3 regions of the Klebsiella quasivariicola genome follow, and region 3 is predicted to be linked to each of the others. Evidence: predicted binding sites of a transcription regulator. Region 3 holds the regulator's gene; each other region holds the start of a gene.

Region 1 (10,650 bases), 1.1 Mb from region 3:
CCCATAAAAATCAGGCGCGCTTCTTCATTACCGGAGATGATCTCGATCGGGTAGGGGATCACTTTTTCAGCGCGTTTAAGAAACTCTGCCGCGTTGGTCGCCTGACGCAGCGTATGCGTTCCGACGATGCAAACGCTGGAGGGGGAGAACCCCTGCAGACGTTCGGCAAACAGCGACAGGCAGTTCAGCCCGCGGGTCATGGCTTCTTCGCTCAACACCGAGTTTTCATCGAGGCCATCGGCCAGATGTACGCGTTGTTTCAGGCGTCCAATGATCTGCATGGCGCCATCGACGACACGGGCGATCACCATATGAAAACTGTTCGAACCAAGGTCGACCGCAGCGAATTCCTGCGGCCGAGGGGTTTTTTCGTTTAGTGGCATAGGTTAGTCGGGTTGTTCGAGTGATTTGAGATAATCGTAAATCGCCATTTGTGCGCGTACTTTACGGCGATTGCCGCGCGGCACATAGCGATTACTCAGTTCTTTATCAAGATAGCGCGCTTTTACCGTATCGTTGAACAAGATATCAAAAATATCCAGTACCCGCTGCTTCAGACGTGGATCAAGCAGGGGAGCGGCAACTTCAATACGATAATCAATATTACGCGTCATCCAGTCGGCAGAGGAGAGCCAGACCTGTTTATCGCCACCATTTTCAAAACAGTAGACCCGGTCGTGCTCCAGGAAACGGTCGACAATGCTGATGACGCGAATATTTTCACTGATACCTTCCAGTCCAGGGATCAGCGAGCACATGCCGCGGATCAACAGATTGACCGGCACGCCGGAGCTGGAGGCGGCGTACAGTCTGTCCACCAGCCCTTTATCCACCAGGTTGTTCAGCTTCAGCGTAATCCCGGACGGTTGCCCGTTCTGCGCATTGGCGATCTCGCGGTCGATCATCTCATACAGCAGACGGCGCGAGTTCTGCGGCGACACCAGCAGGTAATCGAAGCTTACCGGGCGGTAGGGGTTTTCGATAAAGTTAAACACGCGGCGGACTTCATTGGTAATGCGCGCATCGGCGGTTAACAGTGAATAGTCGGTGTAGATCCGCGCGGTCTTTTCGTTGAAGTTTCCGGTGCCGATGTGGGCGTAGCGCACCACTTCATCGCCTTCCTTACGTGAGATAAGGAACAGCTTGGCGTGGATCTTCAGCCCCGGCGCGGAGAAGATCACGTGGACCCCCGCTTCCGTCAGGCGTTTCGCCCAGTGAATGTTGGCTTCTTCATCGAAGCGCGCCTGCAGCTCCACCACCACGGTCACTTTTTTACCGTTGTGGGCGGCGTGGATCATCGCGTCGATGATGCGCGAATCCTTGGCCACCCGGTAGATGTTGATTTTGATCGCCAGTACGCTGGGGTCGAACGAGGCCTGGCGCAGCAGCTCCAGCACGTGCTCAAAAGTGTGATAGGGGTAGTAGAGCAGCACATCGCGTTCGCGAATGGCGTCGAAGCCGTTGCGGAATTTATCAAACCACAGATGACGCAAACGCGGCATGGGTTTATTCACCAGATTGGCCTTACCGACATTCGGGAAACCGATAAAGTCTTTAAAGTTGTGGTAGCGACCACCCGGCAGCATTGAGTCATAGTTGGAAATGGAGAGCTTATCACGCAGCATTTCGACCATCGCGTCCGGCATATCGCGCTGGTAGACGAAGCGAACCGGCTCGGCGGTCAGGCGCTGCTTGAGGCTGGAAGACATCAGCTCCATCAGGCTCGACTCCATTTCATGCACCAGATCGTACTCGGCGTCACGGGTCATCTTCATCGAGTAGGCGTTCAGCGCATCGTAATCGAAGAAGCCTTTAAAAATATCATCCAGGCAATAGCGCAGGATGTTATCCAGTAAAATCATCGGTTTGCGACGGCGCGGCGCTTCCGGCGGCAGATTCACGAAGCGCGGCACTTTATCTGACGGGATTTCCAGCAGGGCATAGTTGATGTTTTCCCCGCGGATAATCTCCACCGCCAGATAGGTGTAATCATCTTTCAGAAACTGCACGAGGTCGGTTTCACGGTTAATCAGGATCGGCGAGATGTGCTGGCGTAAATACTGCTTGAAGTAGTTGCGCAGCCAGGCCTGCTGATTGACGGACAGCTGACGTTCGTTGATGAGGAAAATCTGGTTACGCGCCATCTCCAGCAGCAGTTCGTTGTACAGACTATCAAATTCCTGGTCGGCCTTCAGAACCCGGGCCTGAATTTTGCCTAACAGGTGGCGAGAATGGGCGGTACTGCCTTGTTCTTCACTGATAATAATCCGCCGCTTAAGCTCGGCGAAGCGTACTTTGTAAAATTCATCAAGGTTGTTGGAGTAGATCCCTAAGAAGCGCATGCGCTCAATCAGCGGGTTACTCTTGTCCGCCGCTTCCTGCAGCACGCGCTCGTTAAAAGACAACCAGCTGAGTTCTTTTTCGATGTATAGCTTTTCCTGGCCCATTACCGCTCACACTCCGTTTTACTCACAGGACGTAGACTATTATGACGAATTTTTCTGCATAGCGATTTACTGTGTCACAACAATATGACAGTAAGAAGAAATATTTCTGTGAGATGATTGATTAATAAACAATTTTAATGAAAAAAAAAAGCCCCGCGGTGTGGAAACGCAGGGCTGGGGTTTATTCTTCGGCGGCATAACCCTGGGGGGGAAGCTGTCGCTCATCCAGCCAGGCGTGGTTGCCTTCCATACGCAGACGCCCATCGACGAACCAGCTAATGACCAGCGGATAAATGGCATGTTCCTGGGTCTGAACCCGCGCCGTGACCTCATCTTCGCTATCGCCGGCGAAGACCGGCACTTTGGCCTGCAGGATAACTGGCCCACCGTCGAGCTCATCGGTGACGAAATGCACCGAGGTGCCGTGCTCCTCGTCACCGTTCTCCAGCACCTGGCGATGGGTGTGCAGGCCAGGGTACTTCGGCAGTAACGAAGGATGAATATTGAGCAGGCGTCCCTGATAGTGGCTGACGAATGCCGGGCTGAGGATACGCATATAGCCCGCCAGTACCACCAGATCCGGGGCGTAGGCGTCGATTTCATGCATCAGCTGACGATCGAACGCTTCCCGGTCGGCAAACTGACTTTGCGCCAGTGCATGGGCTGGAATGCCGGCCGCGCGCGCGCGCTCAAGGCCGAACGCATCGGCCTTGTTACTGAATACCGCACGCAGGGTGCCGTTTATCTGTTTCCGGCCGCAGGCGTCGATGATCGCCTGCAAATTGCTGCCGCTACCGGAAATCAGCACCACGATGTTTTTCATGCAATGACCACACGCTGTTCGGAATCGGAGGCTTTGATATACCCGATTTTCCACGCGCTTTCACCTTTCTCGTTCAGCAGAGCAATCGCTTTGTCCGCTTCCGCTGCCGGCAGGGCAATAACCATCCCCACGCCGCAGTTAAAGGTGCGGTACATCTCATGCTGGCTGACGTTACCCGCGGTTTGCAGCCAGTTGAAGACGGATGGCCACTGCCAGGAGGACTCATCAATCACCGCCTGGGTGTTGTCCGGCAGCACACGCGGGATGTTTTCCCAGAAGCCGCCGCCGGTCAGGTGGGCGATAGCGTGGACGTCGACGCTGGCGATCAGATCGAGCACCGATTTCACATAGATGCGGGTCGGCGCCAGCAGATGGTCGGCCAGCGGTTTGCCGTCAAGGTCGGTGGTCTGCGGGTCGACGCCGCTGACTTCGATAATTTTACGTACCAGCGAGTAGCCGTTGGAATGCGGGCCGCTGGAGGCCAGCGCCACCAGCACGTCGCCGTCGGCCACTTTGCTGCCGTCGATGATTTCTGATTTTTCCACCACCCCGACGCAGAAACCCGCTACGTCGTAATCGTCACCGTGATACATCCCTGGCATCTCAGCGGTTTCACCCCCTACCAGCGCGCAACCGGACTGCAGGCAGCCTTCGGCGATGCCGTTAATGACGCTGGCCGCGGTATCGACGTCCAGTTTACCGGTCGCGTAATAATCCAGGAAAAACAGCGGCTCAGCACCCTGAACCACCAGGTCGTTCACACACATAGCGACCAGATCGATGCCGATAGTGTCGTGACGCTTCAGATCCATTGCCAGACGCAGCTTGGTACCGACGCCGTCGGTGCCGGAGACCAGTACCGGCTCGCGGTATTTCTGCGGCAGTGCGCACAGCGCGCCGAATCCGCCCAGTCCCCCCATCACTTCCGGGCGACGGGTTTTCTTCACCACGCCCTTAATACGGTCGACGAGAGCGTTGCCTGCATCAATATCCACGCCGGCATCTTTATAGCTGAGAGAGGTTTTATCGGTCACTGCGAAGTCTCCACGCGTTTGCGGTAAGCAAGAAAAATCGGCGCAATTCTAACAGGGAAAGCAAACGTTTGCGAGCCTGCTTTACAGTTGGCGTAAAACCGCTGATGAATGGTTAAATTTGATACTGCTCACGAAAATGAAACCGGGTACAGTCTTGTGCTTGCCTCAGCGTAAAGGAATCCTCATCATACGACTGAAACCGGTTTCTGTGGTGATTCGCCGCGCGTTAGATCGGTTATTTATGCACGCCAGGGGAGGGATGAATGGAGATTGCGGCATTTGATATTGGTGGCACCGCGTTAAAGATGGGCGTGATGGCTCAGGACGGCAGGCTGCTGGAAACCGCGAAGCAGTCAATCAATGACAGCGATGGTGAGCACATCTTACAGACGATGCTGTCGTGGCTGGCGGCTCATCCCTCTTGCGGCGGTATCGCCGTTAGCGCGCCAGGCTATGTCGACCCGCATAGCGGCTTTATCACCATGGGCGGCGCTATTCGTCGATTTGATAACTTCGCCATGAAAGCGTGGCTCGAGGCCCGAACAGGGCTGCCGGTCGCGGTGGAAAATGACGCTAACTGTGTGCTGCTGGCCGAGCGCTGGCAGGGCAAAGCGGCAGAGATGGCCAATTTTCTGGTACTCACCATTGGCACCGGCATTGGTGGGGCGATTTATTGCCAACACCAGCTGATCCACGGGGCGCGTTTTCGTGCCGGCGAATTCGGCTATATGCTCACCGACCGTCCCGGCGGACGCGATCCTCGTCGCTATTCGATGAATGAGAACTGCACCCTGCGGGTGCTGCGCCATCGCTATGCGGAACATATTGGCGCGCCGCTGGACAGTGTGACTGGCGAAATGATTTTCGACCGTTATGACGCCGGCGACCCGGCCTGCCAGCGACTGGTCGCCGAGTTCTTCAATGGCCTCGGTCAGGGCCTCTATAACCTCGTCAATATCTTCGATCCGCAGACCATATTTATCGGCGGCGGCATTGTGGAACGTCCAGGGTTTCTGGCGCTGCTAAAGGAGCATCTGGCCTGGTTCGGCATTGCCGACTATCTCGATACCGTCAGTCACGGCAACGATGCCGGCCTGATTGGCGCGGTTTACCATTTCAATCAGCACTATCGTTCGCCTGGCGACGATCGACATTAGGGAGAGACTATGTCCGGATTTAAAGAAGGTTTTCTGTGGGGCGGCGCGGTTGCGGCGCATCAGTTAGAGGGCGGCTGGCAGGAAGGTGGCAAGGGGATCAGCGTCGCGGACGTGATGACCGCTGGCGCTCACGGCGTGCCGCGGGAAATCACTGACGGGGTGGTGGCGGGGAAAAACTACCCGAACCATGAGGCGATCGATTTTTATCATCGTTACCCGGAGGACCTGGCGCTGTTTGCCGAGATGGGCTTCAAATGTTTCCGCACCTCGATTGCCTGGACGCGTATTTTCCCGCAGGGCGATGAGCTGGAGCCGAACGAGGCTGGCCTGCAGTTTTACGATGATCTGTTCGATGAGTGTCTGAAACACGGTATTGAGCCAGTCATTACGTTGTCGCATTTTGAAATGCCTTATCACCTGGTCACCGAGTACGGCGGCTGGCGCAACCGCAAGCTGATCGACTTTTTCGTGCGTTTCGCCAGGGTCGTCTTCACCCGCTATCAGCATAAAGTGAAGTACTGGATGACCTTTAACGAGATCAACAACCAGGCCAACTTCCATGAGGACTTTGCCCCCTTCACCAACTCCGGCCTGAAGTATTTACCGGGTGAAGACCGGGAGCCGGTGATGTACCAGGCTGCCCATTATGAGCTGGTAGCCAGCGCCCTGGCGGTAAAAGCGGCGCGTGAGATCAATCCGGCGCTGCAGATTGGCTGCATGATCGCTATGTGTCCGATCTACCCGCTGACCTGCGCGCCGGACGATATGATGATGGCGATGAACGCCATGCACCGTCGTTACTGGTTCACCGACGTCCACGTGCGTGGCCGCTACCCGCAGCATCTGCTCAACTATTTTGCCCGCCGCGGCTTTACCCTCGATATCACCGAGGCCGATCGCCAGGCGCTAACCGAGGGCTGTGTCGACTACATTGGTTTTAGCTACTATATGTCGTTCGCCACCAAAGCCACCGAAGATAACCCCTTGCTCGACTATGATGAAACCACCAGCCTGGTCTCCAACCCGTATGTGAAAAAGTCGGACTGGGGATGGCAGATTGATCCGGTTGGCCTGCGCTATTCGCTGAACTGGTTCTGGGATCACTACCAGTTGCCGCTGTTTATTGTCGAAAATGGTTTTGGCGCGATCGATGTCCGTGAAGCGGACGGCAGCGTCAATGACCAGTATCGTATCGATTATCTCTCCGCCCATATCGCGGAGATGAAAAAGGCGGTGGTCGAGGATGGTGTCGACCTGATGGGTTACACTCCGTGGGGCTGCATCGATCTGGTTTCCGCCGGGACGGGGGAAATGAAAAAACGCTACGGCTTCATTTATGTCGATAAAGATAATGAAGGGAACGGCACGCTGGCCCGTAGCCGGAAAAAGTCGTTTGCCTGGTATCAGCAGGTGATTGCCAGCAACGGGGAGAACCTGTCGTAGTCGGGTGGCGCTAACGCTTAACCGACCTACAATACACGTAGGCCCGCGTAAGCGTATGGACTGCACCCGCAGCTAAGCCGGAGCCTCGCCTCCGGTTTTTTTGTCTCTAAATCACTTTGCTTGATATACGTCAAGCAAGATGGGTATGGCCTAATCCGAAAAAAGCGGTATAATCCCGCGATTTTTTTTGTGGCTGCCCCTCAGAGGAGAAAGAGAATGAAGATTGTGGAAGTCAAACACCCACTCGTCAAACACAAGCTGGGCCTGATGCGCGAGCACGACATCAGCACCAAACGCTTCCGTGAACTCGCCTCAGAAGTGGGCAGCTTACTGACTTATGAAGCCACCGCCGATCTGGAGACTGAGAAAGTCACTATTGAAGGCTGGAACGGTCCGGTGGAAGTCGAGCAGATCAAGGGCAAGAAAATTACCGTTGTGCCTATCCTGCGCGCCGGCCTCGGCATGATGGAAGGGGTGCTGGAGCACGTGCCGAGCGCGCGTATTAGCGTGGTCGGTATCTATCGCAACGAAGAAACCCTCGAGCCGGTGCCTTACTTCCAGAAGCTGGTGTCCAACATTGATGAGCGTATGGCGCTGGTGGTTGACCCGATGCTGGCCACCGGTGGGTCGATGATCGCCACAATCGATCTGCTGAAAAACGCCGGCTGCTCCAGCATCAAGGTGCTGGTACTGGTGGCGGCACCGGAAGGGATTGCCGCGCTGGAGAAAGCGCACCCGGACGTTGAACTGTACACCGCCTCTGTCGATAAGGGGCTGAATGAACATGGATACATCATTCCCGGCCTCGGCGATGCCGGCGACAAGATTTTTGGAACGAAATAATCGAATAACGATAAATAAGCCGACTTTGAGAGTCGGCTTTTTTTTGAATAAAACACACATAACTAACCATCTCAGAGGAAAACATTATGACGCGCCGTGCTATCGGGGTTAGTGAAAGACCGCCGCTTTTACAGACTATCCCGCTTAGTTTGCAGCACCTGTTCGCCATGTTTGGCGCAACGGTGCTGGTGCCAATCCTGTTCCACATTAACCCGGCCACCGTCCTGCTGTTCAACGGCATCGGTACGCTGTTGTACCTCTTTATCTGTAAAGGAAAAATTCCCGCCTATCTCGGATCGAGTTTCGCCTTTATCTCCCCGGTGCTGCTGCTGTTGCCGCTGGGCTACGAAGTGGCGCTGGGCGGCTTTATTATGTGCGGCGTCCTGTTCTGCATCGTCTCCTTTATTGTCAAAAAAGCGGGTACCGGCTGGCTGGATGTGATGTTCCCGCCGGCGGCGATGGGCGCCATCGTGGCGGTTATCGGCCTCGAACTGGCGGGCGTGGCGGCTAATATGGCTGGGCTGCTGCCAGCCGACGGCCAGTCACCGGACAGTAAAACCATTATTATCTCGATGGTGACGCTGGCGGTGACGGTGTTCGGCTCCGTGCTGTTCCGCGGCTTCCTGGCAATTATCCCGATCCTGATCGGCGTGCTGGTGGGCTATGCGCTGTCGTTTGTGATGGGCGTGGTCGATACCACCCCGATCGCCGAGGCGCACTGGTTCGCGCTGCCGACTTTCTACACCCCGCGCTTTGAGTGGTTTGCTATCTTCACCATTCTGCCTGCCGCGCTGGTGGTGATTGCCGAGCACGTGGGGCATCTGGTGGTGACCGCCAATATCGTTAAGCGCGATCTGATCCGCGACCCGGGCCTGCATCGTTCGATGTTTGCCAACGGCCTGTCGACGATCGTTTCCGGCTTCTTCGGTTCGACGCCCAACACCACCTACGGGGAAAATATCGGTGTGATGGCGATTACCCGGGTCTACAGCACCTGGGTAATCGGCGGCGCGGCGATCATTGCGATTCTGCTCTCCTGCGTCGGCAAACTGGCGGCGGCTATCCAGATCATCCCGGTGCCGGTGATGGGCGGCGTGTCCCTGCTGCTGTACGGGGTGATTGGCGCCTCGGGGATCCGCGTACTGATTGAATCGAAGGTGGATTACAGTAAAGCGCAGAATCTGATCCTCACCTCCGTGATCCTGATCATCGGCGTTAGCGGCGCTAAAGTGCACATTGGCGCCGCCGAGCTGAAAGGGATGGCGCTGGCGACCATCGTGGGCATCGCACTCAGCCTGATTTTCAAGCTTATCAGTGTCCTGCGTCCGGAAGAGGTGGTCCTCGACGCGGCGGATAGCGAAGAGGTTAAATAACGATCTCCTGACCGGGCGGCGATCCCGCCCGGTTCTCTCCGGACCTAAATCTGTGGTAAACTCTTCGCGTTTTTCTGTAAGCCTATGTTGAGGTCCATCTGAACGCACCGGCACAGCTCTCTTTGCCACTGTATCTTCCTGACGACGAAACCTTCGCGAGTTTCTGGCCGGGTGATAATCCTTCCCTACTTGCTGCCCTCCAGAACGTACTACGCCAGGAACACAGCGGGTACATTTATATCTGGTCACGTGAAGGGGCAGGTCGCAGCCACCTGTTACACGCCGCCTGCGCGGAGCTTTCCCAGCGCGGGGATGCGGTGGGCTATGTGCCGCTGGATAAACGGACGTGGTTTGTGCCGGAGGTGCTGGAGGGGATGGAACAGCTGGCGCTGGTCTGCATCGATAACATCGAGTGCGTCGCCGGCGATGAGCCCTGGGAGATGGCTATCTTTAATCTCTACAACCGGATCCTGGAATCAGGCAAAACCCGGCTGCTGATCACCGGCGATCGGCCGCCGCGGCAACTGAATCTTGGTCTGCCGGATCTCGCCTCACGGCTGGACTGGGGGCAAATCTACAAGCTGCAGCCGCTGTCCGATGAAGACAAACTGCAGGCGCTGCAGCTGCGCGCCAGACTTCGCGGCTTCGAAATGCCGGAAGACGTGTGCCGCTTCTTGCTAAAGCGACTGGATCGCGAGATGCGCTCGCTGTTTATGACCCTCGACCAGCTGGATCATGCGTCAATTACCGCTCAGCGTAAGCTGACCATCCCCTTCGTGAAAGAGATCCTTAAGCTTTAGTCCGTCAGCGGGGGCAGCTCCAGCTCCGTCAGCCCGGTTAACCGGGCGACCAGGTCGCGCGGAAGGCCGCTGTGTAGCATGGCGGCGGCGATACGTTGCGCCTCTTCTTTTCGGCCTTCCTGACGGCCTTGCGCCAGCCCCCGCTCCAGCCCTTGTTGTTCCAGATATTCCGCAATCGTCATCAACGTCTCCTTGTGCTGCGGCGTACGTAACGCCAGTTCGCGAATGAACTTGATTGGCTCGCGCGTATTGCCTGCCTGTACCAGATAGTGCATCAGGGCTTGTACCTGCGATTGCGTCGCCAGTCCAGTCAATAATAATTCGCTGAGCTTGTCGAGGAGCTGCGCCAGATCGCGTTGTCGAATATGTTTTTGCAGTAACTCCAGCGTCGCCATGCGCTGGTGGGTGGCAATATCGTCATCCGGAATAACGGTAATGTCCGCCAGCGGAAACGCTTCGTGATAAAGGCGGCTGGCCAGTTCCGGGGCGGCGAATTCATCGAGCCAGCGAAGAGAGAATGGATAAGGGCTTACCAGGCCATGGTAGAAGAGGACAGGGATCACCAGCGGCAGGCGATCGTGGCCGGCATCGAGATGGCGCTGCATGGCGGCAATGGCGTAGCGCATTAGACGAAAGGCCATATGCCGGTCGGGCGTGCTCTGGTGTTCGATCAGCGCATAAATATAGCCATCTCCCGCCGTGGTTTTCAGGGAATACAAAATGTCGGCAT
Region 2 (10,650 bases), 2.5 Mb from region 3:
GAGCCCCCTTTTCCGCTTGTGAGGGAAGACAAGATGAAAATGATTGTGACCGAAGATTATGAAGAGATGAGCCTGGTCGCCAGCCATCATGTTCTGGGCTATATCACGGCGCCGCGGCGGGTGAATCTGGCGATGACGGCTGGCAGCACACCAAAGCGGATGTATGCGCATCTAACCGCCGCCGTGAAAGGCAAAGCCTTCTATGATCGGGTGCACTATTACAATTTCGATGAGATCCCCTTTCGCGGCCAGTCGCGAGAAGGCGTAACCATTTCCAACCTGCGTCAGCTGTTTTTTACCCCGGCACAGATCAAAGAAGAGAATATTCACAAGCTGACGCTGGAGAACGCTGCGCAGCACGATCGCCAGCTGGAAGAGGCAGGCGGCCTTGATCTGATGGTGTTGGGGCTGGGGGCCGACGGCCATTTTTGCGGCAACCTGCCGAATATCACCCGCTTTCAGGATCAGACGGTCGAAGTGCCGATTCGCGGGAATATGATTGCTCTCGTCGCTAACAGCGAGATGGGCGGGGATATCTCGGCAGTACCGGACAGCTATGTCACCATGGGGCCGAGAAGCGTGATGGCGGCGAAAAATCTATTGCTTATTGTCAGCGGTGCCGCAAAAGCGCACGCGTTAAAGCAGGTGGTGGAAGGCCCGGTCAGCGAGCAGGTGCCGGCTTCAGTGCTCAAATTGCACCCTTCGCTGGTGATTATTGCCGATAAGGCGGCAGCGGCGGAATTGCAGCACTAAAAAGCCGCTGGCCAGCGGGGCTACCATTGTGATCAACCGTAGCCCGGCCGAGCGTAGCGACGCCGGGTCTTAACGAGTAATATCCCAGCCACGCGCTCTCCACAATGCCGGCAGCTCTGCCAGATCGGTAAAGGTCGTCACTTTGGGATGATTGATCGGCTGGTTATGCGGATCGGCGCAGAAATAAAACACCTCCATGCCGGCGGCAATCCCCGACTGAGCACCGGCGCTGGAGTCATCCACCAGGATACAGTTTTCGGCTTTCACCTGCATGGCGTTTGCCGCATGGAACATCAGCGCCGGATCGGGTTTCCAGCGCTGAATATCGTAGCCGCTGTACAAGCGGTCAGCGAAATGATGCAGCAGGCCGGTGCGACCGAGCGAGTGCTGCATCTTACTGACCGGACCATTGGAAACCACGCACATCGGGACGCTTACCGCATCCAGCAGCGCCTGGGCTCCGGCAATCACCTCCAGCTCGCTATCGAACAGACGGGCCACCTCCGCCCGATAAATCGGCTCAAGAGTGGCCTTTTGCAGGTTAACCCCATGCTCAGCGTTGATGGTGTCGATAATCTCGTACAGTTTTACCCCTTTGAAGCGCTTAAAAATCTCCGCCAGGTCCAGCGTAATGCCGAATTCCTGGAACATGTGAACGTAGGCGCGGGAGCAAATCACCTCACTGTCGACCAGCGTGCCGTCACAGTCAAAAAATACTGCTTCTGGTTGAGTCATAGCCTTTCCATATTAACAAGTTTAACGTTTTCGTAATGCCCAATGCCGCGACGCAATCGTTGCCGTATAAGCAAAATAAATGAAAAAAATTACCATACAACCGCGCCTGGTGCTGTAATTTGGTATAGGATAGCCTCGAATTTTCCCTCCTTACGTTCGGAAACCGATAATGAGTCAACAACAAACCAGCCAGTCTTCTGGCCAGGGTCTGCTGGAGCGCGTATTTAAACTGCGCGAGCATGGCACCACGGTGCGCACTGAAGCGATCGCCGGTTTCACCACGTTCCTGACGATGGTGTACATTGTCTTCGTGAACCCACAAATTCTTGGCGTGGCGGGTATGGATACCAGCGCCGTGTTTGTGACCACCTGTCTGATTGCCGCTTTCGGCAGTATCCTGATGGGGCTGTTTGCGAACCTGCCGGTCGCCCTCGCGCCAGCGATGGGGCTGAACGCCTTTTTCGCCTTTGTAGTGGTGCAGGCGATGGGTTTGCCATGGCAGGTCGGTATGGGCGCCATCTTCTGGGGCGCCGTGGGTCTGCTGCTGCTGACCATCTTCCGCGTACGTTACTGGATGATCGCCAATATTCCGCTTAGCCTGCGCGTCGGGATCACCAGTGGGATCGGTCTGTTTATCGGCATGATGGGCCTGAAAAACGCCGGGGTTATCGTCGCTAATCCGGAAACGCTGGTCAGCATTGGTCATTTAACCTCCCACAGCGTACTGCTGGGCGTGCTGGGCTTCTTTATCATCGCGATTCTGGCATCGCGTAACATTCACGCCGCGGTCCTGGTTTCTATCGTAGTGACTACCCTGCTGGGCTGGATGCTGGGCGATGTGCACTACACCGGCATCGTCTCCGCGCCGCCGAGCGTGACCTCGGTTGTGGGTCAGGTCGATCTGGCCGGTTCGCTGAATCTTGGCCTGGCGGGCGTGATCTTCTCGTTCATGCTGGTTAACCTGTTTGACTCTTCCGGCACCCTGATTGGCGTCACAGATAAAGCCGGGCTGGCGGATGCGCAGGGTAAGTTCCCGCGCATGAAGCAGGCGCTGTTCGTCGATAGCGTGTCGTCCGTTGCTGGTTCCTTTATTGGTACCTCTTCGGTAACGGCCTATATCGAATCCTCCTCCGGCGTTTCCGTGGGCGGGCGTACCGGCCTGACTGCCGTTGTCGTCGGTATCCTGTTCCTGCTGGTAATCTTCCTGTCGCCGCTGGCGGGGATGGTTCCTGGTTATGCCGCCGCGGGTGCGCTGATTTACGTCGGCGTGCTGATGACTTCCAGCCTCGCGCGGGTGAAGTGGAACGATCTGACCGAGGCGGTACCAGCGTTCATCACCGCGGTGATGATGCCGTTTAGCTTCTCGATCACCGAAGGTATCGCCCTGGGCTTTATTTCCTACTGCGTGATGAAGATCGGCACCGGCCGTCTGCGCGAGCTCAGTCCGTGCGTGATTATCGTCTCGCTGCTGTTTGTGCTGAAAATTGTCTTTATTGATGCGAAATAAGCAGCAGGCCCTTTTCTGAGAAAAGGGCTTTAGTTCTGGTTTCCTCTTCCTGTGGGAGAGGTAACCAGACAGTTTTGATCTTTACGCTTTCACGCGCTGAATATAGTCTCCAAAGGCGGTCAGCTGGCCGCGCAGATGGTCGACAGTACTCTGATCGACCACTTCACCCAACTGCGGATCCACTTTGTTCTGGATCACGCCGCCCATAAATTCCGGTTTATTCATCACCATCGCATCCATGAACACCAGGATCTGGCGCAGATGATACTGGCAGCGTGCGCCGCCAATGGCGCCCATTGAGCTGGTTTGAATCAGAACCGGTTTGCCGGCCAGCGGCTGCTCGGGCAGGCGTGACAGCCAGTCGATGGCGTTTTTCAGGCCGCCAGGCACGGAATAGTTATATTCGGGAGTCACAATTACCACGCCATCCGCCTCACGGATCTGTTGCGCAATCTCCTGTACGCGCTGTGGGAATCCTTCTTCCTCCTGCATATCGGCATCGTAAAGCGGAATATCACCGATCGACGGCAGCGCCGCGATTTCCATACCCGCAGGCGCGATGCCTGGCAGGGTACGCGCGACCATTCCATTAAACGACCCTTTACGCAGGCTGCCGAGTAACGTAACCACTTTCAAAGTATCTGACATGATTGCTCCTTTTTATCATGATATGCCGGTGAGACCGGTCAATTGAGGGATAGGGTTTTTTCCGTGGGTAAACTGGTAAAGCGCATCAGGCGCGCCGAGGGCTCGCGCGCGCGCCGCTGGGCATCCGGCAGGCTGCACCAGTCGCCCCCCTTACCGTCATATTCCCAGACCTTCAGCGGGCCAATATTCGGGGTAGCGGCAATCGACCAGACGAGAAGTGATTCAGCATCACAGATGGCTTCTATCGGCTGGCTGCCGGCGGTACGCAGGCGGCCAGAGCCCGGCAGCAGTTGTAGTTGCGCCGGTGCTTCTCCTGTCAGTTTCAGCACGCTGCGGCGTAGCGCAACCAGCTGGGTGCGCGCTTCGTCCGGATCGTGTTGAATGTTAATCCACAGATTCTCGTTGTTACTGAAATTTTGTCTGTCGGCGTCGTGGCTGCGGACAGTGCGCTGTAGTTCCATGTCGAGGCCGCAATCTCCCTCGGTGGTCAGCGCGACGCCAACGATATTACCAGTATAAGAGATAGAGAAGCGGGGAAGATGGCGATCGCTAAAAACCGGTCGGCCATTCGCTTCACTGATGATTTCAGGCAGCTCACTGATGCCATATAGCATAAACAGCAGCTCGGCGAGCAGCGAGCGCGAAGCGCGAAAGCGAGCCTGGCGATATGTCGGGAGAAGACGTGCGGATTGATGACAGGCCGCTGACAAACGTGTCGATAGCGGCTCTCCGGTACTGAGAATCCCTCTTGCAAAATGCGTTGCCATACGTCGCTCCGTGAGTAATGGACATGGGTAAAGAAAGTGGGCGCTATTATCGCCTGGTATTAACAGGTTTTAATGCCGAAATCCCCCCTTGAAAAGGGAATTTGTTTGAATTTTACAAATTCTTGCGCAATAGGGGGGAATCGGCCTAAATCAAGGCTTACAGCGTACCGGAATAGAGTACTTTTAGCGTATCTCTCAGCCAGACGAGTTTCGGGTTGTAGCTGTTGCGCTTATGCCATAGCAGGGTGAAGGGAACGCGCAGCTTTTCCAGATGCTGCGTCTCCAGGGGGAGCGGCCGGGAAACCAGCGGCAGCTGGTGCTGCTGATTATAGTGCTGGCAGTAGCGCGGCGCGGTGGCCAGCATGGTGTGTTGCGGCTGAGCGGCCATAAAGAGCGATTGCTCAAACCCCGGCACGGTCAGCGCTACGTTACGCTTATGCCCCAGCTCCTGCAGGACATCGTCCAGCGCCCAGGTATCGCGCTGTTCCCAGCAGATGGTGATATGCGGATAGCGTAAGAATGCCGCCAGATCCCACTCCTCTTTGAGCGCCGGATGATCGGCGCGCAGCCAGACCTGCGGCAGATCGGTGAACAGCACATCAAAATCGATATACCACGGCAGCAGGCTCAGCAGCTCCCGCGACTGCGGATGGCTTTCACGCCCGCAGAAGCCGATATCCACCTCGCCGCGAATGATGGCGTCCAGGGAGTCGTAGTCCCAGTTGCGCAAACGAATCAATGCCTGAGGATAACGCTGATAGATGCGCTGGGAGAGGGTGTTAAACAGGATCATCAGCAGCGGCGTTTCCGCCGCCAGCTCGAATTTGAGGCCGCTGGGCATGGTGTGGTGTGGTTTATCGAGGATCTGGTTGCCCATCTGCATCCAGTCCGCCAGATCCTGCTCCATGCTGCTGACCAGCGGCGTAGGCGCCAGACCCCGCGGGGTTTTCACAAACAGCGGATCGTCGAACCAGGCGCGCAGTTTGGCCAGCGACTTGCTCACCGCTGACGGCGAAACGTTCATCCGCTTCGCCGTACGGGTAACGCTGAGCTCCTGGGTCAGGAGTTGCAGGCAGAGGAGTAAATTAAGATCAAGACTCGACAGCGGCTTCTTCATTGTATTGCGCTACCCGCGGCGGGGTGACGACCAGTAATAAAACAAGGCTCACTATGCTACAGGCAATGAGTATCCCGATCAGCATATTCATCGCGCTGAGTCCGATGATGGCGGCGAGCCAAATCCACAGCGATGAACCGCACACCTGCGCGATGCCGAGAACCGAGCTGGCGACGCCCGCGCGCAGCGTGAAGGGCCCCAGTGCCTGGCTCATCGCGACGCCGAAGCCGACGGAAAAGCCGGCGCAAATCATTCCCAGCCCGGCCAGGGTAACAGCCTGGCGAGTGGCGAGGCTCAGCGTCACGCCGGCCGCCAGGAACAGCACCTGCGAGGTCAGCATTAAGGTGCGGGGGTTAAATAGCGACAGGGCGAACGGCGTCGAGAAGGAGACTGCCATGCTGATCATCGCCATCAGGGCCATCGCCATTGAGTAAGTTCCCCGGTCGAACCCCATCTCTTCCATCATCAGTACCGGAGAGACGTTCACGTAGGTCAGGATCGCTGTCACGCTGAGGGTGGTGATAAGAATGCGGCTGAGAAAAAAGCGGTTCAGCAGCGACTCACTGACGCCATGCTGCTGCATGACCGTCTGCGGATGCGCCGTCGGGCGCGTCTCGCGCAGGATAAAGACCGACAGCAAACCGACCATGATGCCCATGCCGGTCATGGTGTAGAACAGACTCTGCCACGGATATTTCAGCATAATCAGGTGACCAAGCACCGGCGCCAGGACGGGGATAATGCAGGTAATGCCGTTGAGCAACGACAGCACCTTGGCGCGGCGACGATCGTCCAGCGTATCGCGCAGGATAGCGAAAGCCACCACGTAGCAGCTGCCGGCGCCGATCCCCTGGATAAAGCGTCCGGTGAGGAAGTGGCTGCTGGTGTGCGCCTGCGCGCAGAGCAGGGAGGCGATAATAAAGATCGCCGCGCCCACAATGGCGACAGGCTTGCGTCCGGAGCGGTCGGCGATGCGGCCAGCAAACAGCATCGCGGAGGCCATGCCAGCCAGATAGACCGAAAAGGCGATATGCAATTGCGCCTCGCTGGCTCCCAGGTCCTGCGCAATACGCGGCAGGCCGACCAGATACATATCGATGCCAGAGGGATAGAGCAGAACCAGGGCAAAGCTGCAAAGAAGAAAGCGTGTCATGGGATCCTCGCGATGTGAATGGCGTTCAGCATAGTGAGGAACGCCCCGCAAGACGAGTTGCCATTTGGACAACGCTCTTTTCCTGGCAGGAAACGCGAGTTAACGACTCCGGGTTCGCCAGACGCGGGCCATCCCTTCGCTTTCCGGCCGAACGCTTTCAAAGCCGAATTTCGCGTATAGCTCGGGAACATCCGCCACCAGTGTGACGTAGGCCCCGTCAAAGGCGTTAGCGTCCAGCCAGGCGATCAGTTTCTCCATCACCAGCCGGCCAAGGCCTTTTCCCTGGTGAGCCGGATCGACGGCGACATCGACAATGTCGAAGTTGATAGCGCCATCGCCGACGATACGCCCCATGGCGATCGGCGTCTCCTGCCAGAGGATATGTACGCCGTAACAGCTGTGCGGCAGTCCGGCTCTGGCGCCTTCCAGAGGGCGCGATGACATGCCGGCGGCCACTCGCAGGTGGCAAAACGCTTCGGCGGAGGGCACCTTCTCGATCACGGTATATTCAACGGTCATGTTTTAGTCTCGCGGCTGGGGGAAGATAAAAGTAGAGAACGTTGCGCCGCAAAGGGCAAGAAAAAACCCGCATTAACGCGGCGTTAATGCGGGTGAGTGAACGTTTACGGACTGACGGTTACTTGCCGATACAGAAGCTGGAGAAGATGCGGCCCAGCAGGTCATCGGAGGTGAACTCTCCGGTGATCTCGCTCAGCGCCTGCTGCGCAAGGCGCAGCTCTTCCGCCAGCAGCTCTCCGGCCCAGGCGCCCAGCAGCTGGGCTTTGCCCTGCTGCAGATGATTCGCCGCCTCTTCCAGCGCCTGCAGATGGCGACGACGGGCGAGGAAGCCGCCTTCCATATTGGTATCGAAGCCCATGCTCTGCTTGAGATGGTTACGCAGCACCTCGACCCCTTCACCGGTACGTGCCGACAGGCGGATCAGTGAGTGGCCATTGACTTCGCTGATACCCAGCGCTTCGCCAGTGACGTCGGCTTTATTGCGCACCACGGTAATCGGCAGTTTAGCGGGCAGGCGCTCAATAAAGTCCGGCCAGATCTCCGCCGGGTCAACGGCGCTGGTGGTGGTGCCGTCGACCATAAACAGCACCCGGTCAGCCTGCTCGATCTCCTGCCAGGCGCGTTCAATGCCGATACGCTCCACTTCGTCATTAGCATCGCGCAGGCCCGCGGTATCGATGATATGCAGCGGCATACCGTCAATATGAATATGCTCGCGCAGCACGTCGCGGGTGGTGCCGGCGATATCGGTAACGATCGCCGCTTCGCGGCCCGCCAGGGCGTTCAGCAGGCTCGATTTACCGGCATTCGGCCGCCCGGCGATCACCACCTTCATCCCTTCGCGCAGCAGACTGCCCTGACGAGCTTCCGCGCGGACGGCGTCGAGATCGGCCATCACCTCGTTCAGCTGGGCTTCAATTTTGCCGTCGGAGAGGAAATCAATTTCTTCATCCGGGAAGTCAATGGCCGCTTCCACGTAGATGCGCAGGTGAGTGAGCGCTTCCACAAGATGGTTCACCCGCGCGGAGAACGCCCCCTGCAGCGAGTTCAGCGCCGAGCGCGCCGCCTGCTCTGAGCTGGCGTCGATAAGGTCGGCGATGGCTTCGGCCTGCGCCAGGTCGAGCTTGTCGTTGAGGAACGCGCGCTCGGAGAACTCACCCGGTCTGGCGATGCGCAGGCCCGGCAGGGTCAGAATACGTTTGAGCAGCAGATCGAGAATGACCGGACCGCCGTGGCCCTGCAGTTCAAGGACATCTTCCCCGGTAAAGGAGTTTGGCCCGGGGAACCACAGCGCAATCCCCTGATCCAGCGGGGTACCGTCAACGTCATTGAACGGCAGGTAGTCGGCATAGCGCGGCTTCGGCAGCTTGCCGAGTACCGCCTGCGCGACGTCGCGCGCTTTGAGGCCGGAGATACGCAGGATACCCACACCCCCGCGTCCCGGAGGGGTGGCCTGGGCGACGATAGTGTCGTTATGGCTCATGGTGACTCTCTATGTAGATGTAAAAAAGGCGGTCCATTGACCGCCTTCTCTGGCATTAACGCTACCGTAGATACTCGAAATAATTCAAGTTGCAGAAAGGCGGCAAGTTAGTGAGGCCCCAGGAGCTTACTGTAGTCAGTGACTGGGGCGAACTAATGAAGCCAACGCATCTGCGGCTTGAAGAATGAAGAGTATCAGGATTTCTTCTTCTCGCGGCTATGCAGGCCACGCTTCTCCAGACCACGGTAAATCAGCTGCTGCTGAATAATGGTTACCAGGTTGCTGACGATGTAGTACACCACCAGACCAGACGGGAACCACAGGAAGAACACCGTGAAGATGACCGGCATAAAGGTCATGATCTTCTGCTGCATCGGGTCGGTCACGGTGGTCGGCGACATCTTCTGGATGAAGAACATGGTCGCGCCCATGATGATCGGCAGGATGTAGTACGGGTCTTGCGCGGACAGGTCGTGGATCCACAGGATAAACGGCGCATGACGCAGTTCAACCGAGGCGCTCAGCATGTAGTACAGCGCAAGGAAGATCGGCATCTGAATAATCAGCGGGAAGCAGCCACCCAACGGGTTCACTTTTTCCGCTTTATACAGCGCCATCATCTCCTGGCTTTGACGTTGTTTATCATCGCCCAGACGCTCACGCATCGCCTGAATCTTCGGCTGCAGCATACGCATCTTCGCCATGGAGGTGTACTGCGCTTTGGTCAGCGGGTACATGATGCCACGAACGATAAAGGTGATAACAATGATCGAGAAGCCCCAGTTGCCGAGGAAGCTGTGGATGAATTTCAGCAGCTTGAACAGCGGTTGGGAGATGAACCACAGCCAGCCGTAGTCGACGGTCAGATCCAGGTGCGGCGCAACGGCAGCCATTTTGTCCTGAATCGCCGGGCCGACCCACAGCGTGCTCTGCAGTTTGTCGGTTTGGCCTGGCTGCACCAGCACCGGCTGAGATTTATAGCCGATAGCGACAATGCCGTTGCCGAGATTGGCGGTGTAGAAGTTATTCGTCCCGTTATTCTGCGGTACCCATGCGGTAGTGAAATACTGCTGCAGCATGGCAACCCAACCGTTTTTGGTGCTGACGTTCAGGTTTTCGTTGTCCAGAATGGTATCGAATTTGTATTTTTCGTATTTCGAATCCGCAGTGGAGAACGCGGCGCCACGGAAAGTATGCATCGTGGACAGGCCGCCGGTCTGGGTATCGCGACTGGACGGCAGCGCAGCGGTCTGCTTCAGCTGACCAAAGGTCGAAACTTCCAGAGGCTTCTCGCTGGCGTTCTGTACGCTATAACCCACGTTCACCGCATAGCCACCGCGTTTTAGGGTGAAGGTTTTGGTGAAGACGTTGCCGGCTTTGTCGGTGTAGGTCAGCGGAATGACGATTTCATCCTGGCCATCGGCCAGCACAAACGCCTCTTTATCGACGTTGTACAGCGGACGCGGGCCATTTGCCGGGTTATCAGGACCGTCACGGCCGGTTAAGCCGCTCTGCGCCTGGTAGACAAACTGCGGTGTGGTTTCCAGTAACTGGAACGGTTCGGTCGATTTCAGCGTTTTTGGATACGCCAGAAGCAGCGCCTGCTCAATATCGCCACCGTTGGTGTTGATAGTCAGCTCAAGCACGTCGGTTTTAACCGTAATCAGTTTCCCCTGGCCACTGGCCGGTACGCCCTGGTCGGCGGCGCTACCCGCTGCTGTGGTCGTAGTCTGCGTGGTCTGCTGCTGGGGCTGCGGATTTTTGTCCTGCTCCCAGGCTTGCCAGATCATGAAAGACACGAACAACAAAGCGATGATAAGAAGATTGCGTTGCGAATCCATCGTTAGTGTTCTCTGGTATCAAATGGTCCAGGCGGGACGGGATCGTCACCACCAGGGTGTAAAGGGTGGCATTTTAATACGCGTTTCATCGTCAACCAACTGCCTTTTATCACTCCAAACCTGCGTA
Region 3 (10,650 bases):
CACTACCGCCGCAAGCCAAACCGCACTAAACCGTCAGGCCGCCGGCGTTACGAAAAAATGCGTCCTGCGTAAAGGCTATAAAAAGCAGTGTGCGAAAACGATCGCCGCCAGCGCCGAGCCGACTCTGGCGCTGAACAGCGTCAAAAGTAAATGCGTGGTGCGTAAGGGCTATAAAAAACGCTGTAAACCCGAGGCCAGCGAAGCGAATCTGACGATTGCCGACGCGCATAAAGTCCGGGTACAAAAAGCGCAAAGTACCGCCATGAATAAACTGATGGGCCAGCTGGGTAAACCGTATCGCTGGGGCGGCACCTCGCCGCGTACCGGCTTTGACTGCAGCGGGCTGGTGTATTACGCCTACAAAGACCTGGTTAAGATCCATATCCCGCGTACCGCCAACGAAATGTACCACCTGCGTGACGCGCGTCCGGTGGATCGTGACGAACTGCAGAGCGGCGATCTGGTCTTCTTCCGCACCCGCGGACGCGGCACTGCTGACCACGTTGGCGTCTACGTTGGCAATGGGAAATTTATTCAGTCACCGCGTACGGGACGCGACATTCAAATCACCTCCCTGAGCGAGGACTACTGGGTTCGCCATTACGTTGGCGCCCGTCGCGTCATGACGCCGAAAACCATTCGCTGATCCCGGTCTGCCGCCGACGCGGCAGGCCGCCTCCCCTGCTCGTTCCCCATCCCCACCCGCAGAGGATATTGCAAATTGCTCTCTTTGCCCGGCGTTTCACGACGATAGCGGGTCGGCGACATGCCAAAGTGACGGCGGAAAGCACGACAGAATGCCGCCTGTCCCTCGTAACCGAGACTCTCAGAGATACTCTGCATAGAGGCCTGGGTCTGCGTTAAATAGATCGTCGCAATGGACATCTTCCGCCGACTGACGTAATTCGCTAACGTACAGCCGGTCACCATGGCGAATTGCCGCTGGAAATACCAGTGCGAATACCCGGACTTTTTGGCAATCGCGCTCACCGGCAGGGTGTCAAATATGTGGGCTTCGATCCAGTCAACGATCCCCTGCACCACCGGGATCATTTTTGGACTCACCACCTCATCTGTTCTTTTCATCGTGAACATCCTGTTGGTCACTTTCGTCGGGTGGCTATATTTGTCATACAAATATGAAAATAGACAATGAATTATTGGCATAGCGGTGATTGCCTGGATGCATATTTAATTTAATAAGTTGATTTAACAAAGATTGGCTAGCATGCAGTGGTTGTGCAACGCGGCCGCCATTTAGGGAAAGCGGTCGGGTTGACCTGTCAACGACAGAATTCACAACGGCAGATACTGGCTACTAATACATTTTTGTTACATTACCAGGCGGAAAGCGCCTCGGTTTTCCAGAAAACGGTTAAGTCTTCGACAGTTGCGCCTGTCACAATAACCTTTATGGTGGTAAGGCTTTTCACTGCCGGCGGCAAATGTTAACATTCTCAATACAATAACACGCCCGGGACGCGACAGCGTTGGGCGGTCAGAACACGATTCAGGTGAAAACCTCATCCTGTCAATGTGAGATAAAACAAAAAGTTATAAGGAGAGTAGCAATGTCGTTTGAATTACCTGCATTACCATATGCAAAAGACGCCCTGGCGCCGCACATTTCCGCAGAAACCCTGGAATACCACTACGGTAAACACCACCAGGCATATGTCACTAACCTCAACAACCTGATCAAAGGCACCGCGTTCGAAGACAAATCCCTCGAAGAGATCGTGCGCACTTCTGAAGGCGGCGTATTCAACAACGCAGCGCAGGTATGGAACCATACTTTCTACTGGAACTGCCTGGCGCCAAACGCCGGCGGTGAACCGGAAGGCGAATTAGCGGCAGCGATTGCAAAATCCTTCGGCAGCTTTGCTGATTTTAAAGCGAAATTTACCGATGCCGCAGCGAAAAACTTTGGCGCCGGCTGGACCTGGCTGGTCAAAAATGCTGACGGCAGCCTGGCTATCGTCTCCACCAGCAACGCCGGTACGCCGCTGACCACTGATGCGAAACCGCTGCTGACCGTTGACGTCTGGGAACACGCTTACTACATCGATTACCGCAATGCCCGTCCAAGCTATCTGGACCATTTCTGGGCGCTGGTTAACTGGAAGTTTGTTGCGGCCAACCTGGCGGCATAAACGACAAACCGCAGCAGGGTCTCCCCGGCTGCGGTTCTTTTTTAGCCCTTCCCCATCCAATGATTACTGGCTGGCGAAAGCCTCTTCCGGCTGCGCTCGTCCGCTAAACCAGACCAGCAGCAGCGCCAGACCGGCGATAATCGCCCCCATCACCGGCACAAACGCATAGCCCAGTCCGCCAGAGATCACCGCCCCACCGGCGGCAGCGCCCAGCGCGTTGCCGAGGTTAAACGCGCCGATATTCACCGAAGAAGAGAGTCCCGGCGCTTCATGTGCCACGCGCATGACGCGCATCTGCAGCGGTGGCACTACCGCAAAGGTGGCAGCGCCCCAGACAATCATGCTGATGGCCGCCCCGACCTGAGATTGCGCCAGCAGCGGGATTGCCAGCATGATCGCCATCAGCAGCAGCAGAAATCCTTTCAGGGTGCCGGAGACCGACCGGTCGGCGAATTTACCGCCCAGATAGTTACCCAGCGAAAAGCCGACGCCAATCAGCACCAGCATCGCGGTAATGAACAGCGATGAAGCGTGGGTCAGCGTATTGAGCACTGGCGAAATGTAGGTATACAGCGTAAACATCGCACCCGCGCCCAGGACGGTAGTCAGCAAGGCAGAGAGCACCTGAGGGCGCAACAGGACGGCCAGCTCTTTTTTGACTTCAGGGCGTTCACCCGCACTGCCCTTCGGCAGGGAGAACCACAAGCTGACCATTGCCAGCAGGCCTAACCCCGCGGTGGCGAGGAAAGACATTCTCCAGCCAATGGTTTCGCCAAGCCAGGTGGCCGCCGGTACACCGCCAATGTTGGCGATAGTGAGTCCCATAAACATGGTGGCTACCGCGCTGGCCTGCTTATGTTTCGGTACAACGCTGGCCGCCACCACCGACCCCAGGCCAAAGAACGCGCCGTGGTTGAGGCTGGTAATAATGCGCGACAGCAACAGCGTGGTGTAATCCGGCGCGATGGATGACAACAGGTTGCCGACGGTGAAGATCCCCATCAGAAAAATCAGCGCATTGCGCCGTGCGCGATGTGACAACAGCAGGGTCATCAGCGGTGCGCCGACCATGACGCCGATGGCATACGCACTGATCAGCATTCCCGCCACCGGTATCGAGACGTCCACACCTTTCGCAATCACCGGCAGCAATCCCATCGGGGAGAACTCGGTGGTGCCGATGCCAAAGGCGCCGATCGCCAGCGCGAGTAAAGGAAAGTTGATTTTCATTCAATGACTCCATCAGGCCGTCAGAGAGGACGGCGTAACATCAGAAGTCAAAAGCATGACATCAATCACAAAAAAACAAAAGTGAACGAAATGACAAAAGATTTTTGCAGAATTGATAATAATAGCGGTGGAGAGGGAGGAGGCGCGCTCCTCCCGCAGCGGAAACTTAGTGCAGTATGGCGGTCAGGCTGAAAGCGACAATCACGCCGAGAGCAATAATCGTGGTGATCAGCGAAAACTTTAAATTGGTATCCATCATTTTTCCCTCTAGTTATCCCCACACCAAAAGTGAGCTTGCTCATTTTTGCACAAAAAATCGCAAAAATCTTCCGGGATTTAGGGCGATGCACATTTTTGCTCTTCCACTTTGCCCCAAGATCGGACAAAATCCCACGCTAATTTAAAAGCGTATCGGCCATTGACCCCTTCCTGTCGTTCTGTGTCGTTTTCCCGACGTGATGCAATGTTGAAAATTGTATTCAGGGTGTGTGTAGGCAAACGTTTACGTATCGATGATCAGGCGATCAGGTCAAGGCATGGAGTGAGATGTAATGGCAACTATTAAAGATGTAGCGAAGCGCGCAAACGTTTCCACTACAACTGTATCACATGTAATTAACAAAACCCGTTTCGTTGCCGAAGAGACGCGTAATGCGGTGTGGGCGGCGATCAAAGAGCTGCACTACTCGCCGAGCGCCGTGGCCCGCAGCCTGAAAGTCAATCATACAAAATCGATTGGCCTGCTGGCGACCAGTAGCGAAGCCGCCTATTTCGCTGAAATTATTGAGTCCGTGGAAAAGAGCTGCTTCCAGAAGGGCTATACCCTGATCCTGGGTAACGCTTGGAACGATCCGGAAAAACAGCGCGCCTATCTGTCGATGATGGCGCAAAAGCGCGTCGACGGTCTGCTGGTGATGTGTTCTGAGTATCCGGATTCGGTTCTGAGCATGCTGGAAGAATACCGCCATATTCCGATGGTGGTGATGGACTGGGGCGAAGCGAAAGCTGATTTTACCGATGCGGTGATCGATAACGCCTTCCAGGGCGGTTATATTGCCGGACGCTATCTGATTGAGCGTGGTCATCGCGAAATCGGCGTGATCCCGGGGCCGCTGGAGCGCAATACCGGCGCAGGACGCCTGGCCGGTTTTATGCAGGCAATGAAAGAAGCGCATATCAACGTGCCGGAAAACTGGATTGTGCAGGGCGACTTCGAACCTGAGTCCGGCTACCGGGCAATGCAGCAGATCCTGAACCAGCAGCATCGCCCAACGGCGGTATTCTGCGGTGGCGATATCATGGCGATGGGCGCTATCTGCGCCGCAGACGAAATGGGGCTGCGCGTGCCGCAGGACATTTCGCTGATCGGTTATGATAATGTGCGCAACGCCCGCTATTTCAGCCCGGCGTTGACTACCATTCATCAGCCAAAAGATTCGCTGGGCGAAGCCGCGTTTAACATGCTGTTGGATCGTATCGTCAACAAGCGTGAAGAGTCACAGTCTATCGAAGTTCATCCCCGACTGGTCGAACGCCGCTCGGTGGCGGATGGCCCGTTTGTCGATTATCGCCGCTAAGGCCTCTGCGGGCGCGGATCATTCCGGCGCCCGCAGCCACTCCCGGTTTAGCGTATCGCTGTCTCCCAGATAGTCCAGCATCCAGTTCAGCGCCGGTGAAGCGTCACTCTGCTGCCACGTCAGGCAGCAGGCGGCATCCGGGAACGGATTTTCCAGCGCCAGTGCGGTCCATTCACCGCGATCTATCCATGGACGGGCAAAATGGCTCGGCACCATACCGACGCAAAGTCCAGCCGACAGACAGGTAGCAGACGACTCCCAGTCGGGAACGACCACCCTCTTCTGATTATCCAGTAACCATGTCGTTCGTTTGGGCAGTGAACGTGAGGTATCCTCTCGCACCAGCGACGGCCAGTTGCGCAGAACATCGTCGCTCAGAGGGCCATCCATCTTCGCCAGCGGATGATCGCTTGACACCACGCAGTCCCAGCTCAGCATTCCCATATCGCGGAACGCATAGCGGCCGCCGACCGGGATAGATCGCGTTGCGCCGATCGCCAGCTCTACACGGCCATCGGCCAGGGCATCCCACACGCCGTTGAATACCTCCTGAAAGACGATCAGTTCGACGTCGGGAAAATGGCGATAGAAATCGACGATCATCTGGCGCATGCGCGCCGGTTTCACAATATCGTCCACCGCGATCGACAACTGTCCGCGCCAGCCGTTGGCGATTTGCTGACACTGCTGGCGGGTGATCTGCATTTTTTTGATAACAGAGCGCCCTTCCTGTAAGAACCAGACTCCAGCCGGGGTCAGCGCCACGTCACGATGACGCCGCTCAAACAAGGGAACCGCCAGCCATTCTTCAAGCTGACGCACGGTATAGCTGACCGCGGAAGGGACCCGGTGCAGCTCCTGCGCGGCAGCGCTGAAACTGCCATTACGGGCAACGGCATCAACCACTTCCAGAGAGTATTCAGACCACATATTCTGCCTGCAAATTTTTTGAATGCATGTGACAAATATTAGCGTTTCACAAGCCACAATGCACTGCCTACACTCTGCGCCATCGTACCTGCCGTCAAAAATGAGAACGTTATGTCACAACCTGGGAAAGGATTTTTAGTCTGGCTGGCTGGCCTGAGCGTGCTGGGCTTTCTGGCCACCGATATGTACCTGCCGGCGTTTGCCGCCATGCAGCAGGATCTCAATACCTCCCCCGCCTCAATCAGCGCCAGCCTGAGTCTGTTTCTCGCTGGCTTCGCACTGGGCCAGCTGTTTTGGGGGCCGCTGTCAGATCGCTACGGGCGTAAACCGGTGCTCCTGAGCGGGCTGGCGATTTTCGCTCTCGGCTGTCTGGGAATGCTGTGGGTGCACAATGCCACTCTGATGCTGGCGCTGCGCTTTCTGCAGGCGATCGGCGTCTGTGCCGCGGCGGTTACCTGGCAGGCAATGGTCACCGATTACTATCCCGCACAGCGGACTAACCGTATCTTCGCTACCATTATGCCGCTGGTGGGATTATCGCCAGCGTTGGCCCCGCTGCTGGGCAGCTGGTTGTTGATTCACTTTGAGTGGCAGGCCATCTTCGCCACCTTGTTTGCAATTACCTTGCTGCTGATGCTGCCGGCATTGCGCCTGAAGGCAGCGGCAAAGCCAGTCGCCGTGACACAGCAGAAGATCACCTTCCTCGCACTGCTGCGTTCGCGTGAATACAGCGGCAATGTCCTGATCTACGCCGCCTGTTCCGCCAGCTTCTTCGCCTGGCTCACGGGATCGCCTTTTATCCTGCACGAGATGGGCTACGGCCCAACCGCCATCGGCCTGAGCTACATCCCACAGACCATCGCCTTTCTGGTGGGAGGCTATGGCTGCCGCGCGCTGCTGCAAAAGTGGTCCGGTCAACAGATGCTGCCGTGGCTGCTGGTGGTCTTCGCCGTCAGCGTAGCCGCCACCTGGCTGGTCGGTCTACAGACGCATGCCTCGCTGGTGGCGTTAATGATCCCTTTCTGCCTGATGGCAGTGGTCAACGGCGGGATCTACCCCATCGTGGTTGCTCAGGCGCTGAAGCCTTTCCCGCAGGCGACCGGCCGGGCAGCGGCGCTGCAGAATACCCTGCAGCTTGGCCTGTGCTTCCTGACCAGTCTGCTGGTATCCGCGCTGATCGCCACGCCGCTGCTGACCACCACCAGCGTGATGCTGGTCTCGATTGGCTTAGCCGGGATAGGCTTTCGTCTGCAGCAGACACCTGAGCTGACTCCCCGCTCTTCCCACGCTTAACTTACCTCGCCGGGACCCGGACCAGTCGTTAGCATGCTAAGAAATTTTTATTGAAAGCCAGTACTTAGCGTCCTATACTGGATCCGGGTTCACATAAATAGAAAATAGTTACAGATTAACGGATGCAGGATGCCTTCGTTTCACCATGGAAGGCCTTTCGGCAAGGGTTATCTCCCTTCCTCTGTTTACGTCGGATAGCGACTTCACGGATTATCCGTGAGATTTCTCACAAAGCCAAAAAAGCGTCTACGCTGTTTTAAGGTTCTGATCACTTGGGCGTGATGGAGAAGCTATGAGTTCATCGTGTATAGAAGAAGTAAGTGTACCAAATGATGACTGGTACCGGATTGCAGCTGAATTATTAGGCCGTGCGGGAATTGAAATCAATGGCTCCGCGCCGTCAGACCTGCGGGTTAAAAACCCTCTCTTTTTTAAACGGGTTTTGCAGGAAGGTTCGCTGGGTTTAGGCGAAAGCTATATGGACGGCTGGTGGGACTGCGAGCGTCTGGATATATTCTTCCACAAGGTGTTACGCGCCGGGTTGGAAAAACAGCTCCCTCACCATTTCAAAGATACACTCCGCATAGCAGGCGCTCGTCTGTTTAATTTACAAAGTAAAAAACGCGCCTGGATTGTGGGCAAAGAGCATTACGACCTCGGTAACGATCTGTTTAGTCGGATGCTTGACCCTTACATGCAGTATTCCTGCGGTTACTGGAAAGAGGCGCAAACCCTTGAGGCCGCGCAGCAGGACAAACTGGATCTGATTTGCCGCAAGCTTGAGCTTGAACCGGGTATGCGGGTATTGGATATCGGCTGTGGATGGGGTGGTCTTGCCGAATATATGGCACGACACTTCCAGGTCAGCGTCGTGGGTGTAACTATCTCCGCTGAACAGCAAAAGATGGCTCAGGCCCGTTGCGCCGATCTCGATGTGGAGATTCGTCTCCAGGATTATCGCGATCTGCATGACAGCTTTGATCGCATTGTCTCCGTAGGCATGTTTGAGCACGTGGGGCCGAAAAATTACGCCACCTACTTCGAGGTTGCCGACCGTAATTTGAAACCCAATGGCCGTTTCTTACTGCACACTATCGGTTCCAAAGTCACTGATCATAATGTTGACCCGTGGATCGATAAATATATCTTCCCTAACGGCTGCCTGCCTTCCGTGCGTCACATTGCCGAAGCCAGCGAGAAGCATTTTGTGATGGAAGACTGGCACAACTTCGGCGCCGATTACGACACGACCCTGATGGCCTGGTATGAGCGTTTCCTCGCCAGCTGGCCGGAAATTGCCGATAATTATTCAGAACGTTTCAAACGCATGTTTACCTATTATCTGAACGCCTGCGCCGGCGCCTTCCGCGCCCGCGACATTCAGCTCTGGCAGGTGGTGTTCTCGCGCGGTATTGAACATGGACTGCGCGTCGCCCGTTAAATAACACTCCCCCGCCGATCGGCGGGGGATTTTTTTCAGGCTTCATTGACCTTCGCCGCAATCTCTTTCGCCGCCAGCACGCGCTCTACCGTATCGACAACCGCCTGGGTCTGCGGATCGATCTCAATATTGACGCGATCGCCCAGCTTTTTCGCTCCCAGCGTGGTCCGCTGCAACGTCTCCGGAATAAGATGCACGCAGAAACGAGTAGCCGTGACCTCTCCCACCGTCAGACTAATGCCATCAATACCGATGAATCCTTTATAGAGGATGTATTTCATCAGCGTCGGATCCTGCACTTTAAACCAGATCTGACGATTATTTTCGGAAGTGAGGATTTTCACAATTTCTGCTGTGGTCATGATATGGCCGGACATTAAATGCCCGCCAATTTCGTCGCTGAATTTCGCCGCTCGCTCAACGTTCACTTCATCGCCGATCTTGATATCGCCGAGATTGGTAATACGCAGTGTCTCTTTCATCAAATCGAAGCTGATGCGCGCGCCGTTGATTTCAGTCACCGTCAGGCAGCAGCCATTATTGGCAACAGAGGCGCCGGTTTCCAGCCCCTCCAGCATATGTGCCGGTAACTCCACCACGTGGGTGCGAAAATTGGGTTTATCATCAATGGAGACCACTTTCGCGGTTCCCTGAACAATACCTGTAAACATCTTAGGCTCCTGTTGAAAATCATGACGGTATGATTACCGTTTTCGCTATCAGGAACAATAACAGGAGGGCAAAGCGGTTGCCAGCGCGCTTCGTGCCCCGACTCTTTTTTCACTGGCTTAATGGCTAATCCTCGCTACAATAGACTGGAAATTCCTCATTTTTATCCCCTTGCTGCCAGTTACGGCGGCTTTTTTAGTCTCAAAATAACAACAATTCGAAGGTGTTCACGTGCAGAAGTATTTTATTGAAGCGCGTCAGTTATTAGCTCTGGCCATACCCGTCATCCTCGCGCAGGTGGCGCAGACGGCGATGGGGTTTGTCGATACCGTGATGGCGGGTGGCTACAGCGCCACGGATATGGCTGCCGTGGCCATCGGGACCTCCATCTGGCTGCCAGCGATCCTCTTCGGCCACGGCCTGCTGCTGGCGCTGACTCCGGTGGTGGCACAGCTTAACGGCTCTGGCCGGCGGGAGCGTATCGCGCCGCAGGTGCGTCAGGGCTTCTGGCTGGCCGGCTTTGTCTCGGTGCTGATCATGGTCGTGCTGTGGAATGCCGGGTATATCATCAGCTCCATGCACAACATCGATCCGTTGCTGGCGGAGAAGGCGGTTGGCTATCTGCGCGCGCTGCTGTGGGGCGCGCCGGGCTATCTGTTCTTCCAGGTAGCGCGTAACCAGTGTGAAGGGCTGGCTAAAACCAAGCCCGGGATGGTCATGGGCTTTATCGGCTTACTGGTTAATATTCCGGTGAACTATATCTTTATTTATGGTCATTTCGGCATGCCCGAACTGGGCGGCGTCGGCTGCGGCGTAGCGACTGCTTCGGTTTACTGGGTGATGTTCGCCAGCATGCTGTGGTGGGTGCGCCGGGCGCGTTCGATGCGGGATATTCGCTGCGCCGAGGGCTTCAATGGCCCCGATTTCGCCGTCCTGTTGCGGCTGGTGCAGCTGGGGTTGCCCATTGCTCTGGCGCTGTTCTTTGAAGTCACTCTGTTTGCCGTCGTCGCGCTGCTGGTCTCCCCGCTCGGGATCATTGACGTCGCCGGTCACCAGATTGCGCTGAACTTCAGCTCGCTGATGTTCGTTTTGCCGCTGTCGCTGGCGGCAGCGGTCACCATTCGCGTCGGCTTCCGCCTTGGCCAGGGCTCAACGATAGATGCCCAAGTTTCGGCCCGCACCGGCGTGGGCGTGGGCGTCTGCCTGGCGGTATTTACCGCTATCTTTACCGTGCTGATGCGTAAGCAGATTGCGCTGCTGTATAACGACAACCCGGAGGTGGTGACGCTGGCCTCGCATCTGATGCTGCTGGCGGCTATCTATCAGATCTCTGACTCCATCCAGGTGATCGGCAGCG

What was found. The regulator PurR, encoded in region 3, represses purine synthesis genes. The targets are predictions, from matches to a motif close to CANGCAAACGTTTGCNTG.
Region 1: a site for PurR is predicted at 4,362-4,379, ahead of purM (phosphoribosylformylglycinamidine cyclo-ligase). Genes of this name have one in related genera too.
Region 2: a site for PurR is predicted at 1,538-1,555, ahead of B8P98_RS27800 (NCS2 family permease). Genes of this name have one in related genera too.

What each region holds. Positions count from the first base shown of each region.
Region 1 covers NZ_CP022823.1:1,441,433-1,452,082, forward strand. Annotated here, with positions in the region: gene ppx (exopolyphosphatase) at 1-383, opposite strand, end outside; gene ppk1 (polyphosphate kinase 1) at 387-2,447, opposite strand; gene purN (phosphoribosylglycinamide formyltransferase) at 2,629-3,270, opposite strand; gene purM (phosphoribosylformylglycinamidine cyclo-ligase) at 3,267-4,304, opposite strand; gene bglK (beta-glucoside kinase BglK) at 4,568-5,461, shown strand; gene B8P98_RS07330 (6-phospho-beta-glucosidase) at 5,471-6,904, shown strand; gene upp (uracil phosphoribosyltransferase) at 7,121-7,747, shown strand; gene uraA (uracil permease) at 7,834-9,120, shown strand; gene B8P98_RS07345 (DnaA inactivator Hda) at 9,219-9,920, shown strand; gene B8P98_RS07350 (Rpn family recombination-promoting nuclease/putative transposase) at 9,917-10,650, opposite strand, start outside.
Region 2 covers NZ_CP022823.1:5,528,305-5,538,954, forward strand. Annotated here, with positions in the region: gene B8P98_RS27785 (glucosamine-6-phosphate deaminase) at 34-753, shown strand; gene yieH (6-phosphogluconate phosphatase) at 823-1,488, opposite strand; gene B8P98_RS27800 (NCS2 family permease) at 1,658-2,995, shown strand; gene B8P98_RS27805 (NADPH-dependent FMN reductase) at 3,077-3,643, opposite strand; gene B8P98_RS27810 (4'-phosphopantetheinyl transferase family protein) at 3,682-4,257, opposite strand; gene yidZ (HTH-type transcriptional regulator YidZ) at 4,568-5,527, opposite strand; gene B8P98_RS27820 (MFS transporter) at 5,502-6,680, opposite strand; gene B8P98_RS27825 (GNAT family N-acetyltransferase) at 6,780-7,199, opposite strand; gene mnmE (tRNA uridine-5-carboxymethylaminomethyl(34) synthesis GTPase MnmE) at 7,318-8,682, opposite strand; gene yidC (membrane protein insertase YidC) at 8,877-10,523, opposite strand; gene yidD (membrane protein insertion efficiency factor YidD) at 10,526-10,650, opposite strand, start outside.
Region 3 covers NZ_CP022823.1:2,502,852-2,513,501, reverse strand. Annotated here, with positions in the region: gene B8P98_RS12535 (C40 family peptidase) at 1-646, shown strand, start outside; gene B8P98_RS12530 (helix-turn-helix domain-containing protein) at 601-1,086, opposite strand; gene sodB (superoxide dismutase [Fe]) at 1,572-2,153, shown strand; gene B8P98_RS12520 (MFS transporter) at 2,217-3,383, opposite strand; gene cydH (cytochrome bd-I oxidase subunit CydH) at 3,550-3,642, opposite strand; gene purR (HTH-type transcriptional repressor PurR) at 3,935-4,960, shown strand; gene punR (DNA-binding transcriptional activator PunR) at 4,979-5,890, opposite strand; gene punC (purine nucleoside transporter PunC) at 6,002-7,183, shown strand; gene cfa (cyclopropane fatty acyl phospholipid synthase) at 7,476-8,624, shown strand; gene B8P98_RS12490 (riboflavin synthase subunit alpha) at 8,660-9,295, opposite strand; gene mdtK (MdtK family multidrug efflux MATE transporter) at 9,525-10,650, shown strand, end outside.